2 regions of the Amycolatopsis sp. NPDC004378 genome follow, and region 1 is predicted to be linked to the other one. Evidence: riboswitches for the same ligand, from Rfam matches in the RefSeq annotation. Region 1 holds a riboswitch; the other holds the start of a gene.
What was found. Region 1 has a riboswitch for glycine ahead of gcvP (aminomethyl-transferring glycine dehydrogenase). Riboswitches for the same ligand answer to the same signal wherever they lie in the genome.

Region 1 (7,225 bases):
AGCCCGCTCGTCGACGCCAGCAGCGCGCCCGCCCGGGCCCGGTCCAGGGGCCTCTTGCGGCGGACCACGGTCAGCAGGCCGAGCAGGGCGCCGATGCCGAGCACCGCGCCGGGCACGTACCCGCCACCGAGCTGGTAGTCCCGCAGGATCTTGGCCAGTGGCCGGTCGACGCTCGCGTGGACGCCGTCGCTGCCCAGCGTGACCAGGTCGATCAGCGACTGGTCGGCCCACTGCGGGTAGCTCAGCTGGAACTGCCACCGGTCCAGGGGGACGTCGGTGGGGTCCTGCGCGCGCGTCCACGCGAAGCTCTTCGAGAAGTCGTGGAGGATCGCGCCGGCGACGTCGCCGGGCTGCTCCTTCAGGACGTCGACCGCGAATGCGTGCGCCAGCGCGGCCTTGTCGGCGCCGGGCGGCAGCGGGCCCGGCCAGTTCGGGTCGAGGTCGGCGTGCGCGTAGTTGTCGACCAGCCGCGTCTCGCGCGGCTCGGCCGGGCAGAACACCCGCAGCGTCGGGTCGAGGTGGAGGTTCGCGCAGTCGGCGACGGCGGCGGTGCGGCCGTAGAGCATGTTCCCGGACGGCCCGGTCAGCCCCCACTTGCCGGTTTCCGAATGCACGCGCGCCGAGTAGGGCACGAGGACGACGAGCAGGCCCAGCAGGCCGGCGCCCGCCCGGCGCCAGCCCGCCCAGTGCCGCCACGCTCCCCCGGCGACGACCAGGAACACCAGCAGCGGCAGGGCCAGCGAGATCCCGATCAGCCGGGTCAGCACGCCGAAGCCGAGCAGCAACCCCGCGGCGCCGGCGCGTTTCCAGCCCGGTGTGCCCCAGCCGAGCAACAGCCAGAGCAGTCCGAGGAGCACCGCCTCGAACGTCACCTCGGACATGATGTTCTGCTCGATCTGCAGCTGGTAGGCGTCGAGCAGCACCGGGGTCGCGGCCAGCGCGCCGACCCACGGACGACCACCGAGGCGCAGGACCAGCCCGTAGATCCCGACCGCGATGAGGATGCCGGCGATGTGCTGGACGGCCGCGACCCAGGCGAGCCCGCCGACGGCCAGCAGCGGGCGCAGCACGAGGTCGTAGCCGATCGGGTCGAGCTGGTCGGCGCGCAGCGCGTGCAGGTTGTCGAGGTAGCGGAACGAATCGATGAACAGCAGCGCGGGCCGGTACGCGAGCCAGGTCAGCACCCGGAGCGTGATCGCCGGGACGAGCAGCAGGAGCAGCAGCCAGTGCCGCTTCGCGAAAGCGGTCACGGTGTCGCGTTTGGACGGTCGAGCCCGGAGAAGTACTTCCACGCCGTGCCCAGGCCGTCGACCAGCGAGACGGACGGGCGGTAGCCGATGGTCGCGGCACTGCCCGAGACGTCCACGACGACCGCGGGCATCTCCCCCGCCGGCGCCTCGATGTGCTCGACCGGCAACTCGGCGCCGGTCACCTCGCGCACGGCCTCGACCATCTCCAGCACGGACACCGAGCGGCCCGCGCCGACGATCGCGCGGCCGGTGTGGCCGCTGTCGAAGGCCGTCAGGATCGCCCGGACGACGTCGTCGACGTGGACGAGGTCGCGGCGCTGCCGGCCGTCGCCGTAGATCTTGATGCCGCCGCCGGTGAGCGCCGCGCGCATCATGCGCGGCACGAAACTGTCCTTGTGGGACATTCCCGGGCCGTAGACGTTGGTGAACCGCAAGGCACACGTCGTCATGCCGTACGCGCCGGCGTACCCCGAGAGCAGCATCTCGCACGCCGCTTTCGTGGCGCCGTAGGGCGTCAGCGGCCGGAGCGGCAGGTCCGGGGTGATCGTCGCGGTGCCGACGTTGCCGATCACCGCGTTGGTCGAGGCGAGCAGGAACTTCGGCACCTCGCGGCGGCGCGCGAGCTCCAGCAGCTCCTGGGTGACCAGGACGTTGTCCGCGAAGGTGTCCTCGGGCAGCTCGACCGACTTCAGCACCGACGTCAGCGCGGCGAGGTGCACGATCCCGGCGGTCCCGGCCGTCACGGCCTCTTCGCGCACGGCGGCGTCACGGAGGTCGCCGGTCACCACGCGGACGCCGTCGAGGTCTTCGGGGAACGGGACCCGGTCCACGACGGTGACCGGGACGCCCCGGTCGCGGAAGGCGCGCACGGCGGCCCGGCCGATGAAGCCGCTGCCGCCGGTCACGACCACGGACGTCCGGTCAGGACCGTGCGCACTCGCCATGGCCGCCAACCTACCTCCCGAACCTGTGTGCCCTCCGTGGGCCCGCGTCGCGCGGTCGTCAGGCGAAGGCTTCCGGGGGCGGGCAGGAGCAGACCAGGGTGCGGTCGCCCGCGGCCCCGTCGATGCGGCGGACCGGGGGCCAGCTCTTCGCCGCCGCCGGGCCGGCCGGGAAGACCGCGGTCTCGCGGCTGTAGGGGCGATCCCACTCGCCCGCGACGCAGCGCGCGGTGTGCGGGGCGTGTCGCAGCGGCGAGTCCTCCAGGGGCCACTCCCCCGACGCCACCCGGTCGATCTCCGCGCGGATCGCGATCATCGCCTCGCAGAAGCGGTCCAGCTCGGCGAGGTCCTCGCTCTCGGTCGGCTCCACCATCAGCGTGCCCGCGACCGGGAACGACATCGTCGGCGCGTGCAGGCCGTAGTCCGCCAGCCGCTTCGCGACGTCGTCGACCGTGACGCCGGTGGCCTTCGTCAGCGGCCTCAGGTCGAGGATGCACTCGTGCGCGACGAGCCCGTCGTGGCCCGCGTACAGCACCGGGTAGTGCTCGCCGAGCCGTCGCGCGACGTAGTTGGCGTTCGCGACCGCGACCAGCGTCGCGCGGCGCAGGCCGTCCGCCCCCATCATCCGGACGTACGCCCACGAGATCGGGAGGATCGACGCGCTCCCCCACGGCGCCGCGCTGACCGGGCCGACGCCCGTCTCCGGGCCGGCGGCCGGCTGCAGCGGGTGGTTCGGCAGGAACGGCGCCAGGTGCGCGCGAACGCCGATCGGCCCGACGCCGGGACCACCGCCGCCGTGCGGGATGCAGAAGGTCTTGTGCAGGTTGAGGTGCGAGACGTCCGCGCCGAAGCGCCCGTACTGCGCGACGCCGATCAAGGCGTTGAGGTTGGCGCCGTCGACGTACACCTGGCCGCCCGCGTCGTGCACCAGCTCGCACACCTCGCCGACGGTGTCCTCGTAGACCCCGTGCGTCGACGGGTAGGTGATCATGATCGCGGCCAGGCCGGCCCGGTGCTCGTCCACAGTGGACCGCAGGTGGGCGAGGTCGATGTTCCCGGCGTCGTCGCAGCGGACGACGACCACCCGCATACCCGCCATCACGGCGCTGGCCGCGTTCGTGCCGTGCGCGCTGGCCGGGATCAGGCAGACGTCGCGGTCGCCTTCGCCGCGTGCGCGGTGGTAGGCGCGGATCGCCAGCAGCCCGGCGAACTCGCCCTGGCTGCCGGCGTTGGGCTGCACGGAAACCGTGTCGTAGCCGGTGATCCGGGAGAGCCAGGCGGTCAGGTCCGCGACGATCGTCAGCAGTCCGGCGGCGTCTTCGGCGAGCGCGAACGGGTGGAGTCCGGCGAACTCCGGCCAGGTGACCGGTTCCATCTCGGCGGTGGCGTTGAGCTTCATCGTGCACGAGCCCAGCGGGATCATGCTGCGGTCGAGCGCGACGTCCTTGTCCGACAGCCGCCGGAGGTACCGCAGCAGCGCGGTTTCCGAGCGGTGGGCGTGGAACACCGGGTGCGTCAGGAAGTCGCTCGTGCGCCGCAGCGGCGCCGGGAGCGCGTCCGCGGTGTCCGCGTCGAGGCCGTCCACATCGGACACCGAGACGCCGAACGCCTTCCAGACCAGCGAAAGGCGTTCCCGCGTGGTCGTCTCGTCGCAGGCGGCGCCGACGTGGTCGTCGTCGACGCGGCGCAGGTTGACGCCGAGGTCGCGAGCCGTCTCGACGACCAGGTCCGCGCGGCCGGGCACCGCCGCGACGACCGTGTCGAAGAACTCGCCGTGCACGACGTCGACGCCGCCCTCGCAGAGCCCGGCGGCCAGCACGGTCGCCATCCGGTGGGCCCGCAGGGCGATCCCGCGCAGGCCGTCGGGCCCGTGGTACACCGCGTACATCGACGCCATCACGGCCGGCAGGACCTGCGCGGTGCAGATGTTCGAGGTGGCCTTCTCGCGGCGGATGTGCTGCTCGCGGGTCTGCAACGCGAGCCGGTACGCGGGGGCGCCGTCGGCGTCCTTCGAGACGCCGACCAGCCGGCCCGGCAGCTGCCGTTCGAGCCCCTTGCGGACCGCGAGGTAGGCCGCGTGCGGGCCGCCGAAGCCGAGCGGGACGCCGAACCGCTGGGTGGACCCGACGGCGACGTCGGCACCCAGCTCTCCCGGCGGCCGCACCAGGGTCAAGGCGAGCGGGTCGGCCGCGACGACCACCGCGGCGCCGTGCTTCTTGGCGTCGGCGATCGTCAGGTCGAGTTCGCGCACCGCACCGGACGCGCCGGGGTAGGACAGCAGCACGCCGAAGAAGTCGCCGCCGAGCCCGAGTCCGGTGAGCCCTTGGGACAGGTCTTCGACGACCAGCTCGATGCCCAGCGGTTCGGCCCGTGTGCGGAGGACGGCGAGGGTCTGCGGCAGGGTGTCCTCGTCGACGACGAACCGGCTGGAGGCCGACTTGCCGGCGCGGCGCACCAGGGTCATCGCCTCGGCGGCCGCGGTGGCCTCGTCGAGCAGGGACGCGTTGGCGACGGGCAGCCCGGTCAGGTCGGCGACCATGGTCTGGAAGTTGAGCAGGGCCTCGAGGCGACCCTGGGAGATTTCCGGCTGGTAGGGCGTGTAGGCCGTGTACCAGGCCGGGTTCTCGAGGACGTTCCGCCGGATGACGGGCGGCGTCACGGTGTCGTGGTAGCCGAGCCCGATCATCTGGGCCATCGGCCGGTTCCGCGCGGCCAGCTCCCGCAGTTCGGCGAGCGCCTGGGCCTCGGTGGCGGCGGGCGGCAGTTCCAAAGCCGCCGACGAGGAGCGCAACGACGAAGGAACGGCGCGCTCGGCGAGTTCGTCGAGGGAGGCGACGCCGATGACGTCGAGGATCCGGCGGAGTTCGCCCGGCCCGGGCCCGATGTGCCGCTCGGCGAAGGGGATTCCCTGTTCCAGCGAGGCGAGTGACGGGTTCACGGGGGCCTCCTGGGGACGGCGGGGCTGGGCCGGGACCGCGATGTCCTGGCCCTCCCCACTCTGTCCGTACCCCGGAGGGCGCCTGAGAGTTTCGCCCGAGGTTGAGCCGGGCTTGCACCGTCGGCGGGGCCATCAGGCTGTGTCCTGACGACCCGCTTTCCAGAGGCGTCTCATCCGCGCGGTCCAGGGTGCCTGAGAGGTTCCGGGGAGGACTTGCTCCTTCGGCGCCGAGCTCAAGGTGTGGCTCGGACTCTCCCGCGCGGATTCGTCGACCGCACGGGGAACCTTACTCCGTCCGCCGCAGCGGTGATCACCCGGTCTTGCGGGCGTTGCGGCGCTGGGTCAGCTCGTCCGGCTCGTGCGTCTCGACGACGCCGCCGTCGGCCCGTTCGGCCGGGAACTCGTGGATCGTCCCGCTGATCTCCTGCATGGCGCCGCTGACCGCGATGCCGAACACGCCCTGGCCGCCCTGGAGCAGATCGACGATCTCCTCCGGCGACGTGCACTCGTAGACCGTGGTGCCGTCGGAGAACAGCGTCACCCGGGCCAGGTCGCGGACCCCGCGCACGCGCAGGTGGTCGACGGCGACCCGGATGTTCTGCAGCGAGACCCCGGTGTCCAGCAGCCGCTTGACGACCTTGAGGACCAGGATGTCCTTGAACGAGTACAGCCGCTGCGAGCCGGAGCCGTGTGCGGTGCGGATGCTGGGTGCGACCAGCTTCGTCCGGGCCCAGTAGTCGAGCTGGCGGTAGGTGATGCCCGCGATCTGGCACGCCGCCGGGCCGCGGTAGCCCACCAGCTCGTCCGGCAGCGAGTTGTCGGGGAACAGCTCACCCTGCTCGCCACTCGCGACCTCAACAGGCTGCTTCTCGGAACCAGCCTCGACCACGCAAGCCTCCCCTCGCCCGACCTGACGGCCGGCGAATGACAGCCGGAAAGTCCCAGGAGCGGGACCGACCGGAGATCAACCACCACGGTCCGGCCCCAGACCGTCGAATCACACCGTGGCGATTTACCTCCTTCGACGGTAAGCGCCCGGACAGTGCCGGTCAACGCGACGCGCGGCAAGCCTCAACGGACGGATGAGCCTTTGCGCCGTTCACCGTACCCCGGACGCGGTGGTTCAAACCTCTTGACCGCTTTTACTCAGCCGAGTAACTTTTTACTCATGCAAGTAAACACCGACCTCATGGCGGACCTGGGGCTCAGCGTCACGGAGGCGGCCCGCCGGGCGCAGATCGTCGGGGCGACCATCGGCGTCCTGTCCGACCTCGGCTACCGCAAGACGACGTTCGCCAAGATCAAGGAGCGCGCCGGGCTCAGCAGCACCCGGCTCATCTCCTACCACTTCACGAACAAGGCCGGCCTGATGCAGGCCGTGCTCAGCACGGTCGTCGAGACGAAGAACGAGTTCCTCGCCTCACGGACCGGCGGCGGGCTCGACCCGGCGGACCGGCCCGGCTACCTGCGGGCGCACATCGAGACGTCGATCGCCTTCCTGCGCGCCTACCCGGAGTGCGTCAAGGTGCTCTCGGAGCTGTCGGCCAACGCGGACGACGCCGAGGGCTGGTCGATGACGAAGGTCCTGGTCGACGACATGCGGGTGCACGGGCTCGCGCGCCAGCTCAAGCAGGGTCAGGCCGAGGGCGTGTTCGGCGGGTTCACGCCCGAGGTGATGGCGATGTCGATCGCGCAGGCCATCGACGGGGTGGCCGCGGCGTACGCGGCCGACCCGTCGCTGGACCTGGAGAAGTACGAGCGCGAGGTCGCGGACACGTTCGTCAAAGCGACGGCGCCGTGAGGGCGCGGTCGAGGCGCTCTTCGATGCGGGCCTTCGGGAAGGCGCCGACGATCGTCTCGACCGGCTCGCCGCCCGAGAAGAGGATCATCGTGGGCAGGGACATGACCTGGTAGGACCGGGTCGTCTCCGGGTTCTCGTCGGCGTTGATCTTCCGGACGGTGAGCTCCCCGGCCCGCTCGGCCGCGAGCTGGGCGAGGACCGGGCCGACCATCCGGCACGGCCCGCACCAGGTGGCCCAGAACTCGACCAGCACGGGCACGTCGCTGCCGAGCACTTCGGGGAACGTCGAGTCGGT
Region 2 (7,225 bases), on a different contig from region 1:
GGTCGCCGCGGGCGCCGTCGATGCGGCGGACCGGCGGCCAGTACTTGTTCTTGCGCGACACCCCGGCCGGGTACACGGCCAGCTCGCGGCTGTAGGGCTTGTCCCACTCCCCGACCAGCGTCTCCGCGGTGTGCGGGGCTCCCCGCAGCGGCGAGTCCTCCGCACTCCACTTGCCGGAAGCGACCTCGTCGATCTCGGCGCGGATGGCGATCATCGCGGCGATGAACCGGTCGATCTCGCCGAGGTCCTCGGACTCGGTCGGCTCGACCATCAGCGTGCCCGCGACCGGGAACGACATGGTCGGCGCGTGGAAGCCGTAGTCGATGAGCCGCTTCGCGACGTCGTCGACCGTCACGCCGGTTTCCTTGGTGAGCTGGCGCAGGTCGAGGATGCACTCGTGCGCGACCAGGCCGTCCTGGCCGGTGTAGAGCACGGGGTAGTGCGGGGCCAGGCGCGAGGCGACGTAGTTCGCGGCCAGCACGGCGACCTTCGTCGCGGCGGTCAGGCCGGGCGCGCCCATCATCCGGACGTAGGCCCAGGAGATCGGCAGGATCGACGCCGAGCCGTACGGCGCGCCGCTGATCGGGCCGACGCCGGTCCCGGGGCCGGCGGCGTCGAGCAGCGGGTGGTTCGGCAGGTACGGCGCGAGGTGCGCGCGCACCGCGACCGGGCCGACGCCCGGGCCGCCACCGCCGTGCGGGATGCAGAACGTCTTGTGCAGGTTCAGGTGCGAGACGTCGCCGCCGAACTCGCCCGGCTTGGCCAGGCCCAGCAGGGCGTTGAGGTTCGCGCCGTCGACGTACACCTGGCCGCCGCCGTCGTGGACGATCTTGGCCAGCTCGTCGATCGAGTGCTCGTAGACACCGTGCGTGGACGGGTACGTGACCATGATCGCGGCGAGGGTGTCGCGGTGGGTGTCCACCTTGGACCGCAGGTCGGCCAGGTCGACGTTGCCTTCGTCGGTGCACTTGACGACGACCACGCGCATCCCGGCGAGCACCGCGGACGCGGCGTTGGTGCCGTGCGCCGACGACGGGATCAGGCAGACGTCGCGGGCCTCGCTGCCGTTCGCGCGGTGGTACGCGCGGATGGCGAGGAGCCCGGCCAGCTCGCCCTGGCTGCCCGCGTTCGGCTGCAGCGACACCTTGTCGTAGCCGGTGACCTCGGCCAGCCAGCCCGCGAGCTGCTCGACGAGGACGTGGTAGCCCTCGGCGTCCTCGGCCGGGGCGAACGGGTGGATGCCGGCGAACTCGCGCCAGCTGATCGGCTCCATCTCGGTGGTGGCGTTGAGCTTCATCGTGCAGGAGCCGAGCGGGATCATGCCGCGGTCGAGCGCGTAGTCGAGGTCGGACAGCTTGCGCAGGTAGCGCAGCATCGCCGTCTCGGAGCGGTGGGTGCCGAAGACCTCGTGGCCCATGAAGCCGCTCTCGCGGGCCAGGCCGTTCGGCAGCGCGACGCTGTCCTGGGTCTCTTCCTCGACGCCGAACGCGCGCAGGACCTTCGCCGTGATCGCGGGGGTGCTGACCTCGTCGAACGCGACGCGGACGTGGTCGGCGTCGACGTGGCCGAGGTTGATCCCGGCCTCGCGGGCGGCCGCGTGGACCTCGGCGGCCTGACCCGGGACGCGCGCGACGACGGTGTCGAAGAACGACTCGTGGACGACCTCGACGCCGGTCTTGCGCAGCGCCTCGGCGAAGCCCGCGGCGAGGCCGTGGACGCGCTGGGCGATCTGCTTCAGGCCGTCCGGGCCGTGGTAGACCGCGTACATCGCGGCCAGGACGGCCGGGAGCACCTGCGCCGTGCAGATGTTGGAGGTCGCCTTCTCGCGGCGGATGTGCTGCTCACGGGTCTGCAGCGCCAGCCGGTAAGCCGGGTTGCCGTCGGCGTCGACCGAGACGCCGACCAGGCGCCCGGGCAGCGAGCGCTCGAGCCCGGCGCGGACGGACATGTACCCGGCGTGCGGGCCGCCGTAGCCGAGCGGGACGCCGAAGCGCTGGGTCGACCCGGCGGCAACGTCGGCGCCGAACTCGCCGGGCGAGGTGATGAGCGTCAGCGCGAGGAGGTCGGCGGCGACGGTGAACAGCGCGCCCGCGGCCTTCGCCGACTCGGAAATCGCGTGGTAGAAGCCGCGGCCGCGCAGCACGCCGGACGCGCCGGGGTACTGGACGACGACGCCGAAGAACTCGTCCGGCAGGCCGGTGAGCAGGTCGCGGACCTCGACCTCGATGCCGAGGGCCTCGACGCGGGTCCGGACGACCGCGATGGTCTGCGGCAGGCACTCGGCGTCGAGGACGACCTTGTTCGACTTCGACTTGGACGCGCGGCGCATCAGCGTGACGGCCTCGGCGACGGCGGTCGACTCGTCCAGCAGCGAGGCGTTGGCGGTGGCCAGGCCGGTCAGGTCGGCGACCATCGTCTGGAAGTTGAGGAGGGCTTCGAGCCGGCCCTGGGAGATCTCCGGCTGGTAGGGCGTGTACGCCGTGTACCAGGCCGGGTTCTCGAGGACGTTGCGGCGGATCACGCCCGGGGTGACGGTGTCGGAGTAGCCGAGGCCGATCATCTGCGTCATCGGCCGGTTGCGCGCGGCGAGGGCGCGCAGCTCCGCGGTGGCGTCCTCTTCGGACGCGGCGGGCGGAAGGGTGAGTTCCTTCGTCGCGCGGATGGCGCTCGGCACGGCGGCGCCGACGAGGGCGTCCAGGCTGCCGTAGCCGCACTCGGCCAGCATCTTCGCGCGTTCGGCCTCGGACGGGCCGATGTGGCGGGCGTCGAACTGCGTTGAAGTGATGGGGAGCTCCTCGGGCCGGGCACACAGCGGTGCGCTGGGAACTCCCCCTCTGTCATGGCACCTGAGAGTTTCACCGTGGGAGACACGGCTTTCACCTTGGGTGAGGCGCGGGTGCGCCTGCTTTCCAGAGTGGCCTCGCGCGAAGCGGTAACAGGTACCTGAGAGATTCTGGGGAGTTTGCTCCTTCGGTGCCCCACTGACGTCGTGAGGACTCTCCCGCCCCGGCTCTACGGCCCGATCTGCAGTTGTGGCGGTTACGGTACCCGGCCCGTTCGAGGTCCGTCTACTTCACCCGGGCAACGCCACATCAGTTTTCGAGCGCGGCTCGACGCACGACGCTCCCGGCCAGCGCGGGCGGCCGCCGCACCCGCCCCGAGGGCAGGACCAGGCGTTTCAGCGGCCCGCCCAGCGGCACCGGCGGGTGCCCGGCGCCGAGCAGCACCTGCTCGACGATCTGCTCGGCGAGCCACGCGACCGAGTCGTTGAGCCGGTCGAGCGAGGGGTGGTCGCCGTCGAAGACGTCCTCGTCGGCGAGCGTCACCTCGAAGTACTCGCAGCCCGGCGGCACCGAGATCGCGTCCTCGATCGCCTTCGCGCCCTCCTCGGGGTCGGAAAACCCGGCTTCGAGCAGCGGCTCGCGGTAAATCCGCGCTGCCCGCTCGCGCATGCGGGGGCCGTAGCGGACGACGACCGGAAGCCGGCCGGTCAGGTCGGGCACGGCCAAGCCGTGCAGCAGCATGATCGGCGGCACCGAGTGCACCAGCTGCGGCGCGGGCCCGGCCAGCTCGCGGGCGGTGATCCGGACGCGGTCGGCCATCGCGTCCGGGAGGCCGAAGTAGCGGAAGTCGACGTTGCCGAACCCGAGGCCGTCGGCGACCAGGGACGCGAGCAGCTCGCCGTAGCCCCAGATCGGCGACAGCACCACCACGGGCGGCGCGGAGACCACCGGCGACGGCGCAGGTGGGCGCGTCGCCTCCTGCTCGGGCACCTGGATCACCAGCCGCGGCGGCTCGTGCCAGTCGTGCACCTCGGCGACCCGCCAGTACAGCCCGAGCGGCCGCCACAGCTCGCCGAGGATGTCGTGCTCGAGGATCCGCCGCACCTCGGCGTCGTCGTGCGGGAAGTCCCGCGGCGGCACGATCCCGACGTAGTGGTGGTAGGTGACGCGGACCTCGTCCCCGCGGGTGGCGGACCGGATCCGAATCTCCCAGTCGACCGGCGACGCGGCGATGGCGTTGGCCACCTGGGTGCCGGGCGAGGAGTAGACGAGCGCGGTGGCCTGCCGCAGGAACTGCCCGGCCCGGTCGATGCCCTCCCGAAGGGCTTTCGCGGCGTGCGCGACGTGCACCGGACTCGCGAGGGAGTCGGGCAGCACCCCGGCAACGCGCAGGAGGTCGGCCTCGCCGAGCCCGGTGACTTCGGCGAGCTGAGCCCAGTGATCGAAAACGGTCACCTTCGGCGCGTGCCGGTGCTCGATCCAGCTGCGCAGCGTCGACGTCGGAACGCCGATCCGCCGGGCGGCCTCGTCGAGGGAGAGGCCTTTCGCGCGGATGCCCGTCCGGACCGCTTCCGCCCACTCGTCGGCGCGCCAGTGCGTCACCTCACAAAGCTAACGCAGCTCCTGGCTCGTAACGATCGAGCAGCCGACGCAACACCGGCCCCCGATGGCGCGACACCAGTGCCGTCCGCGGAAGGAGACCGGCCATGACGACGGAACCCCGCGCCCCCCGACGCCGACCCGTGGTCGCCGGTCTCGCGCTCGTAAGTGTCGCCGCGGTGGTCGTCATCGCGGTGTCGATCGCACTGGCCGTGGACCGGAGCTCCGGTCCCGCCAGGAGCGAGCCGGACTACGAAGCGGTGGTCCGCGACACGGTGTCGATCATCTTTCCCGGCACCGTGGCCTCGGCGGACCAGGTGCAGGAGCTCCTGCCCAGCTCGAAGCGGTCCACGGACATCGCGTGCGACAACCTCGCCCACATGCCGCGAAGCGAGGTCGTCGGGTACACCGCCGTATCGGTGGGCGACAGGGCGAAGGCCGACATGCTGGTCGCGTCGATGGAGCGGAACGTCTGCTCTCGCAAATAGGCCCGCACGAAGCTGACGAAACCCGCTAGCTTTGCGCAGGGACGAATCGCCCATTCGGCGTCGACGCTGGTGAGCATGACCACCACCATCATCGCCCTGACGCTCATCGTCGGCGTGCTCACCTTCGCCGCCGGCGCCTTTCTCGCCTCGGAGATCGCCGTTCGCGTGCTGCGGCGGCGCGAACGGCTCGTCTCCGAGGAGCGCAAGAAGCTCAACGCCGCCTGGACCTACCTCCGGGAGGTGTACGGCGTCAAGAAACCGACCAAGCGTTAGATCGGGGTGACGTAGGCGCCCGAGATGCCGCCGTCGACCAGGAACTGCGACGCCGTGATGAAGCTGGCGTCGTCGCTCGCCAGGAACGCCACCGCCGCCGCGATCTCCTCCGGCTCGGCGAAGCGACCCACCGGCACGTGCACCAGGCGCCGCGCGGCGCGTTCCGGGTCCTTCGCGAACAGCTCCTTCAGCAGCGGCGTGTTGACCGGGCCCGGGCACAGTGCGTTGACGCGGATGTTCTCCCGCGCGAACTGCACGCCCAGCTCGCGGCTCATCGCCAGCACGCCGCCCTTGGACGCCGTGTACGAAATCTGCGACGTCGCCGCGCCCATCACCGCGACGAACGACGCCGTGTTGATGATCGAGCCGCGGCCCTGGCGCTGCATGTGCGGCAGGACGGCCTTGCAGCAGTGGTACACCGACGTCAGGTTGACGCGCTGGACCTTCTCCCACGCCTCGATGCCGGTGGTCAGGATCGAGTCGTCCTCGGGCGGTGAGATCCCCGCGTTGTTGAACGCGACGTCGACCGAGCCGAACTGCTCCACCGTGCTGTGGAACAGGTTCTCGACCTGCTCGGCGTCGGTGACGTCGGTCTGGATGAACGCGCCGCCGACCTCGTCGGCCGCGGCCTTGCCCGAATCCGGCGTCAGATCGCCGATGACGACCTTCGCGCCTTCGCTCGCCAGGCGCCGGGCCGACGCGAGGCCGATGCCGCTCGCGCCGCCGGTGATGACCGCGACGCGGCCTTCGAAACGCTGGACCATTACTCCTCCGTGCTGAGAAAGACGTTCTTGGTTTCGGTGAACGCCGCCGCGGCGTCGGGGCCCAGCTCGCGGCCGAGGCCGGACTGCTTGAACCCGCCGAACGGCGTCCAGTAGCGCACCGAAGAGTGCGAGTTCACCGACAGGTTGCCGGCTTCGACGCCGCGCGCCACGCGGAACGCGCGACCGGCGTCGCGGGTCCAGATCGACCCGGACAGGCCGTACTCGGTCGCGTTGGCCATCCGGATCGCGTCGGCTTCCCCGTCGAACGGGACGACCGCGACGACCGGGCCGAACACCTCCTCCGCCACGGCCGGGTGCCGCAGGTCGGGCGGGGTCAGGACGGTCGGCGGGAACCAGTAGCCGGGCCCGGCGGGCGCGCTGCCGCGGAACGCGACCGGCGCGTCGTCCGGCACGTAGGACGCCACCTTTTCCCGGTGCCCGGCCGAGATCAGCGGCCCCATCTCGGTCTTCTCGTCGCCGGGGTCGCCGACGACGACGCCGTGCACGGCGGGCTCCAGGAGCTCCATGAACCGGTCGTACGCGCTCGCCTGCACCAGGATCAGCGACCGCGCGCAGCAGTCCTGCCCCGCGTTGTCGAAGACGCCGTAGGGCGCGGTCGCCGCGGCCTTCTCCAGGTCGGAGTCGGCGAAGACGATGTTCGCGTTCTTGCCGCCCAGCTCCAGCGTCACGCGCTTCACCTGCGCCGCGCAGCCGGCCATGATCTGCTTGCCGACCTCGGTGGAACCGGTGAACACGACCTTGCGCACGCCCGGGTGGTCGACGAACCGTTGCCCGACCACGGATCCCTTGCCGGGCAGCACCTGGAAGACGTCCTCGGGAATGCCCGCTTCGCGTGCGAGTTCACCGAGCCGGACGGCGGTCAGCGGCGTCAGCTCGGCGGGCTTGAGGACGACGGTGTTGCCGGCGGCGAGCGCGGGCGCGAAGCCCCAGCCGGCGATCGGCATCGGGAAGTTCCACGGCACGATCACGCCGACCACGCCCAGCGGCTCATGGAACGTGACGTTGACCCCGCCCGGTACCGGGATCTGCTTGCCGATCAGGCGTTCCGGCGCGGCGGAGTAGTAGTTGAGGACGTCGCGGACGTTGCCCGCCTCCCAGCGCGCGTTGCCGATCGTGTGGCCGGAGTTCTCGACCTCCAGCCGCGCGAGGTGCTCGATGTCGGCCTCGACGGCGTCGGCGAAGCGCCGCAGCAGCCGCGCGCGGTCGCCGGGCGTGACGTCGCGCCAGGCCGGGAACGCCGCCTGCGCGCGGGCGATCGCCGCGTCGGTCTCCTCCGCGCTCGTCAGCGGGACGGTCC

Region 2: it holds a riboswitch for glycine, as region 1 does, so the genes downstream of both, gcvP (aminomethyl-transferring glycine dehydrogenase) here and gcvP (aminomethyl-transferring glycine dehydrogenase) in region 1, are expected to answer to the same signal.

Annotation. Positions count from the first base shown of each region.
Region 1 covers NZ_JBSGDR010000003.1:235,850-243,074, reverse strand. The annotation lists gene ACWEN0_RS12730 (glycosyltransferase family 2 protein) at 1-1,250, opposite strand, end outside; gene ACWEN0_RS12725 (NAD-dependent epimerase/dehydratase family protein) at 1,247-2,194, opposite strand; gene gcvP (aminomethyl-transferring glycine dehydrogenase) at 2,253-5,129, opposite strand; glycine riboswitch at 5,299-5,397, opposite strand; gene ACWEN0_RS12715 (MerR family transcriptional regulator) at 5,440-6,018, opposite strand; gene ACWEN0_RS12710 (TetR/AcrR family transcriptional regulator) at 6,298-6,930, shown strand; gene trxA (thioredoxin) at 6,911-7,225, opposite strand, start outside.
Region 2 covers NZ_JBSGDR010000005.1:341,465-348,689, forward strand. The annotation lists gene gcvP (aminomethyl-transferring glycine dehydrogenase) at 1-2,785, opposite strand, end outside; glycine riboswitch at 2,825-2,923, opposite strand; gene ACWEN0_RS19215 (helix-turn-helix domain-containing protein) at 3,093-4,385, opposite strand; gene ACWEN0_RS19220 (hypothetical protein) at 4,490-4,870, shown strand; gene ACWEN0_RS19225 (hypothetical protein) at 4,946-5,143, shown strand; gene ACWEN0_RS19230 (3-oxoacyl-ACP reductase) at 5,140-5,907, opposite strand; gene ACWEN0_RS19235 (aldehyde dehydrogenase family protein) at 5,907-7,225, opposite strand, start outside.